Limibacter armeniacum: one gene and its partner. The protein of the gene in region 2 interacts with the protein of the main gene of each other region in a pairwise test. Links are inferred from orthologs where the notes say so. Each region holds a gene or a part of one and is shown on either strand. Other genes may lie near its edges. The genes, in order: V6R21_RS28750 and priA.

What was found.
Region 1: the proteins of priA (region 2) and V6R21_RS28750 interact in binary tests that used the Escherichia coli proteins (3 or more experiments, as listed by UniProt). The link is inferred for Limibacter armeniacum from one-to-one orthologs.

The regions. Positions count from the first base shown.
Region 1 is NZ_JBAJNO010000009.1:2,629,290-2,632,406, forward strand. The notes cover bases 254-3,038. They hold V6R21_RS28750 (single-stranded DNA-binding protein), read right to left. Parts: upstream 1,998-3,038; coding sequence 1,509-1,997; downstream 254-1,508. Other genes in these bases: gldE (gliding motility-associated protein GldE), read right to left, coding at 254-1,424; mutY (A/G-specific adenine glycosylase), read right to left, coding at 2,097-3,038. In the rest of the region: more of gldE, read right to left, coding at 45-253; more of mutY, read right to left, coding at 3,039-3,117. UniProt on the Escherichia coli protein: Plays an important role in DNA replication, recombination and repair. Binds to ssDNA and to an array of partner proteins to recruit them to their sites of action during DNA metabolism. Acts as a sliding platform that migrates on DNA via reptation.
Region 2 is NZ_JBAJNO010000008.1:219,757-223,184, reverse strand. What follows is about bases 113-3,208. They hold priA (replication restart helicase PriA), read right to left. Parts: upstream 2,880-3,208; coding sequence 345-2,879; downstream 113-344. Other genes in these bases: tsaB (tRNA (adenosine(37)-N6)-threonylcarbamoyltransferase complex dimerization subunit type 1 TsaB), read right to left, coding at 2,966-3,208. Outside these bases: more of tsaB, read right to left, coding at 3,209-3,428.

The DNA of each region.
Region 1 (3,117 bases), on a different replicon or contig from region 2:
GAAAACTGTGCCTGTGGCTTTTGGATTAAATTTATCAAGGCTATTTATCCATGCACCTTTGCTTTAGATGTTTTGGTTACCCTGTCCTTGAAAGTCACTTCAATCATCTTTATTCTTTTCTTATCAACGGCTTTTACCTTGAATATTAGATTGGAAAAACTAACCTGCTCTCCTGTGTTAGGCATTTTCCGGAACAACTCCAGCATCAAACCTCCCAACGACTCACTCACTCCTTTAGCTTCACCCATTATTTCAGGGTCAACACCTGTTACCTTACAGAAATCAAGCAAAGATGTTTTACCATCAAACACCATCTTAGCATCACTAAGTTTTTTATACCCCATTTCATCCGGCATATCAAACTCATCATTGATTTCACCAACAATTTCCTCAATGATATCTTCAAGTGTGACTAGTCCGGTTGTTCCTCCATATTCATCAACGATGATGGCTATATGAACACGCTTCTCCTGAAAGTCTCTAAGCAACTCATCTATTTTCTTGTTTTCAGGAATGAAGAATGTATCTCTCCTCACTTTATCTTGCCATTTGAAATGCTCTTCCTCATCCAAGTAGGGGAGGAGGTCTTTGATGTACAAGATACCATGTATATTATCAATACTATCCACAAAAACTGGGATTCGCGAGTAACCACTCTTATTGATCCTATCCATTACATGGTGATAATCCATCGAGATATCAATTGCTTCAATGTCCATTCGTGACTGCATAATTTGCTTCACACTCATGGAACCAAAGTTTACAATTCCTTTCAGAATCTCTTCAGCATTGATTGTATCTTCGGAAGCTGTCACAATTTCTACAGCCTCATTAAGTTCATTGACTGATACCTCAATCTTCTTTTTCTTTTTAAGTAGTTTTTCTACAAAATCACCCAAAAAGGTTAACCCTGATGCCATAGGGCTAAGCATTGTAATTGCTGCTGATATAATGCCTGACACTTGCTTTGCAAAACGCAGATTTCGCTGAGAAGCATAAACTTTTGGTACAATCTCTCCAAAAAACACCACCGCTGCCGTGACAACAACTGTCATGAAAAACAAGATGATAGGGGCATCTTTTTCCATACCCATCTTGCTTGCTATATCCCATGAAATATAAGTGGAGAGTGTAACAATAGCTACATTGACTAGATTATTCAGAATCAGTACTGTAGCCAGAAGGTCTTTTGGATTTTGCAATAGTTTAAAAACCCGCTTTTCAGTAGCATCCTCACTGTTTTTACAGCGTTTAATCTGCTCAGCGGTAAGGGAGAAATAGGCAACTTCAGACCCTGATATTAATCCTGATAACAATAGGAGAAATAAGGTGATCAGGATACTAAAATAAGGTAGATCGGACAGCATGCTCGTCATCAGGAACATCAACTGCTGGACCGAATCACCATCAATCGTGTCAGCCAAAGCTTTAACAGTTTAGTTAAACATATATTGGAAAATGGTATACTTCAGAGATAAAAGCATACCATTTTCCTGAAATATAAAAAATCAGAACGGTAAATCATCAGGATCATCACCTCCAAGTGAATCACTTCCAGATGAAGTGCTTTCAGTTGAAGTTGAAACTGGAGAAACATTTGAAGAACCACCCATAGCCGGCTCGTTCATTGGTGGCTCATAGCCAGGCATGCTACTGCCTCCTTCTGTACGGTTATCTAACATAACCATGTCTCTTCCTACAACTTCAGTTACATAACGGGTAACACCATCTTTTTCATAAGAGCGTGTAGTGAGTCTACCTTCAACATAAATTTTGCTTCCTTTTTTCAGATATCTTTCAGCAACTGTTGCCAAGCCCCTCCAAAGAACAATATTATGCCACTCTGTCATAGACTGCTTGTTTCCATCACGATCTGTATATGATTCAGTCGTCGCAATTGGAAACGTAGCAACTGAAGTGCCGCTTTCAAGGTGTCTTACTTCTGGGTCTCTTCCTAGGTTACCTACTAGTATTACTTTATTTACTCCGTTAGCCATAATTTTATGTTTATGAATTTCCTATCTATTTGGTACTAAAGGTAAAAATCCTTTGCTTAATCCAAGAATAAATAGGCTTCTATCACTAAAACAAAATACTTAATAAATATATTCTTTCAAATAATTCTCAATCAGGATCGGTTTCGGACTATCATTTACCTCATCTATTGATAAAACACTCATTCCCAAATGATTTGATAGTTCCTGTAGTTTTTCTGCATTCGGTAATTCAACCTTAAAGAAACGAACGGATAGCCGTTGGTGGGTCAATATATGCTTAAAATCAGGCGATTCTTTTACATTATTATCCATCGCCGTTTCTAACAAACCAGTTCCCCATATTTCATCACTAGAAAGTGATGAAATTAAGGCATCAAATGTAAGAAATTTATCCCTCTCAATCAGGTAGAAATCGAACAAACCCTGCCATATGTCCTTACCTTTTCTCTGTTTCATTAAGAGCATCCCTTTATGTTCAAAGACAAGGTAATGAAGAAAACGCTTTTTTACCTTTACCTTTTTTGTTTTGACAGGAAAACTACTCTGTTCTCCATTTGATCTTGCTACACATTCTTGAGCAAACGGACAAAACATGCAGTTCGGGTTAGCAGGAGTACATTGAATTGCTCCAAACTCCATTAAAGCTTGGTTAAAAAGGTCAGGATGTTCTTCAGAAATTAATGAATTCGCTAATTCTGAAAATGCCTGCTGTCCTTTTGGACTAGCAATATCATCAGCCATACCAAATACACGAGACAAAACCCTGTACACATTTCCGTCCACTGAGGCTACTTTTTCCTTAAAGGCAAATGAAGCAATAGCTGCCGCTGTATATTTACCAACACCCTTTAGCTTTAAAAGTTCTTTGTATGATGTCGGAAATGTACCTCCCAGTTCATCAACAATGTGGTTTGCTGTCGTATGCATATTTCTCGCTCTCGAGTAATAGCCCAACCCTTGCCATAAACGCAGGATTTCATCTTGTGGAGCCGCCGCAAAGTCTTTGACTGTCGGATATTGAGCTACAAACCGCTCATAGTAAGGTAGCCCTTGTTGGACTCTGGTCTGCTGTAATATGATTTCAGATAACCAGATCTTATATGGGTCAGTTGTTTCACGC
Region 2 (3,428 bases):
CTATAGTAAGTCGTGATAGTTGTACTTTAAAGGGTGGCTGTCCCTTTTTTTGTATTGGCTGATCACCTAATAAAAGACGCAATCATTGTATTTTTAGTTTAAACAACAGTATTAATGGAAGCAAAGGAAGATTAATGGAAGTGAATCCCAACAGATAAACATCAGTTAAAATAGCTTAAAAAGTAGTGAAATATCCTATAAATTAAACATTTAAACGGGTTGCAGTCTACAAATAGTTAAAAAAATAGGTATCCCAACTAAATGTGAATACCTATCTGAAATGGCTTTTATATTAACAATTTGATAAAAACCTCATTTTGCACTATTCAAAGTTATGTTTTTATCTAAACTGGATCAACATCAATATTGACATATACCTTTCTGAACTGTCTGTCACCATCCAACTCACCAAGTACTTCCCTGATGATCTCTTTTACTTTTTGTGGATTTACTTTTTGGCGTTCCAGCTTGACCAAAATATCCATCAGGTAATGGTTTCGAATCTTGTTGATGACAGGTTCCTGCGGACCCAAAACCCTTTTTGCACCCAATTTCTTAACCAGTTCTCTTGCCAGCAGTCCAGCCGCTGCTGAAGCCTTATCACGATCCTCTGCTTTCACAGACAATTTGATCAGTCTTGTAAATGGTGGATAATGATATTGCTTGCGTTCCTCTATTTCTTTCCGGAAAAAGGCTTCATAATCTGCACGGGCTACTTTATGCAGGATCGTTTGCTTTACATTATTCGTTTGAATCACAACCAGTCCCTTGTCTTTTTTTCGCCCTGCCCTACCACTTACCTGCGTTAGCATCTGAAACGTACGTTCTTCTGCACGGAAGTCAGGGAAGTTCAGCATCCGGTCGATATCAAATACACCGACTAGGTTTACATGATCAAAATCAAGTCCTTTACTGACCATCTGTGTTCCGACCAGAATATCAATGTGACGCTGTTCGAAATCCTGAATAATCTGTTGGTATCCGTATTTTTTCCTTGTGGTATCTTGATCAAGTCGCTGTACCCTAGCTTCAGGAATCAGGAACTTGATATCCTCTTCCAGCTTTTGTGTACCAACGCCCATTGTCCTAATCTTGGTAGAGCCACACTGTACACAGCTTTTAGGCACTGCTTCCGAATGTCCACAATAGTGGCAACGTAGCTGGTTACGATGAATATGGTAAGTCAAACTTACCGAGCAGCTTGGACAGGTCGGAATCCAGCTACAATCCTCACACATCACATAAGGCGCATACCCACGACGGTTCTGAAACAAGATCACTTGCTTATGCTCATTGATAGAATTACGCACCTGTTCGAGCAATACAGAAGAAAAATCTTCCTTCATGGTTTTGCGCTTGCGTTCCAGTTTAAGGTCTGCCAACGTCACTTCAGGCAACTGAGCATCACCAAATCGCTTTTTGAGTTGCACCAAACCATAAGCACCATTCAAGGCATGGTAAAATGACTCCACAGAAGGCGTTGCCGATCCCAAAACCACTTTGGCTTTGTGCATCTGTGCCAGTACCAATGCCATATCTCGGGCATTGTAACGAGGTGCAGGGTCATACTGTTTGTAAGAAGGCTCATGCTCCTCATCCACCACTATCAGACCAAGGTTTTCAAAAGGCAAAAAGATAGACGAACGTACCCCAACTACCACCTGATAGCGACCATCTGCCACTCCTTTCCAAACCTCAACCCGCTCGTTATCCGAAAACTTGGAATGGTAAACCCCGAGTAAATCCCCGAAGATTTTTTTCAAGCGGACCACCATTTGGGCTGTCAGTACAATCTCAGGCAACAGAAATAATACCTGTGAGCCACTATCCAGTACCTTTTTTATCAGCTCTATATAAACTTCCGTTTTACCACTTCCAGTCACCCCATGAAAAAGGACAATATCCTTCTCCTCAAAATAACCTAGCACCTGACTTTCCGCTGCCTGCTGTGCTTCTGACAGTTTTACTTCAGCATCCTGATAACGGGTAGCGCTATATTCATCTTCTTCAAAGCGGGAAACAATAAACTCAAACTCTTCTAATATACCATTCCTGATCAGGGTGGTCAATGAACTGGCAGAAACCTGACTTGTTCCTCCTTCCAGCAACTCTTTCTTATCAATCCCTTCCTCATTGGATGCTGGATTGGTTAGAACAGGCACCATCATCAGGAATTTCATCAATACCTCTTCCTGCTTGGCCTTTTGCTTAGTTCCCAAAGAAGCAAATAGTTGTTCCAGTCCTTCTTCTGTTTCCAGAAATATAGGATTCAACCTAAGTTTCTTCTTAGTCTTAGGTTTATACTTGTCCTTTACTGCCTCAAACAATAGAATCGCTTCTTTCCGAACCAGTTCCTTGACGATATAATAAGGATTCTTTACCTCCAAAATATCGGCTGCCTGTTCATAAGGAATAGAATCTTCCTGTTCCAAAGAACGCAACAGCCTAAGTTCTTTATCCGAAAGCACTTCCAAATCCAGCGCTTCCTCAATATCAAACTCTGGTCTTAGCTGAATACGGGATTGACTACTCAGCTTTAGGCCTGCCGGCAACCCAGCTTTCATTACTTCACCGGGTGTTGCCACGTAGTACTGAGCCATCCAGTTCCAAAACTTTAACTGAAGCTCATTGACTGTTGGTGAGTCATCCAGTAAGTCCAGCAGGTATTTTGCCTGATAGTTTTTTGGAGGTCGATTGTGGATATCAGCAATGATACCTGTATGCAGTTTGCGTGCACCAAACTCTACCAATACCCGTACGCCTTTCTGAACAAGGTCATTCATGGCAACCGGTACTCGGTATGTAAATGTGCCCGGAATAGGCACTGGAAGTAGTACTTCCACAAAAAGTGTTGGTTCGCTAGTCAGTTCGAGGTCCATAGTTAGAGACTAGAGACAAGAAGCTAGAACATAGAGAAGATAATAGGCTTTTTCTAGCTTCTATGTTCCAGCATCCAGCTTCTTTATTATAAACTTTTCTTCTTCGGTTTGGTCATTCGGAATTCCTTCAGGTAGAATGGCTCAAAATAGGCCACATCCTCAAATTCCTCTTTGGCAAATTTCTCAGCAGCCAATGTCCCTACATGTTTAGCAGAAGGAACAATACCGTCTAGGAAAGTGCTGTTTTCATGTGCCAATACTTCTTTGCACTTATCAGCTCCATTTCCAAAAAACACGATTGGCTGTTTATCCAATTCTTCCTTGAAAGAGGTCTCGTCCATCACCTTTGGATGTACTTTCTCCGTTTCATTCAAAGCTGTATCATACAATGCCGTATAAACTTCCATTCGGCGGGCATCAATCATTGGGCAAAGCAATATACCCTCCTTATAATAAGGTGCGATTTCTTTTGCCATTGACTTCAGCGTGCTGACAGCTATCAATGGAATCTCCAACGTATAGCAAAAACCTTTCGCCGCAGCTGTTCCG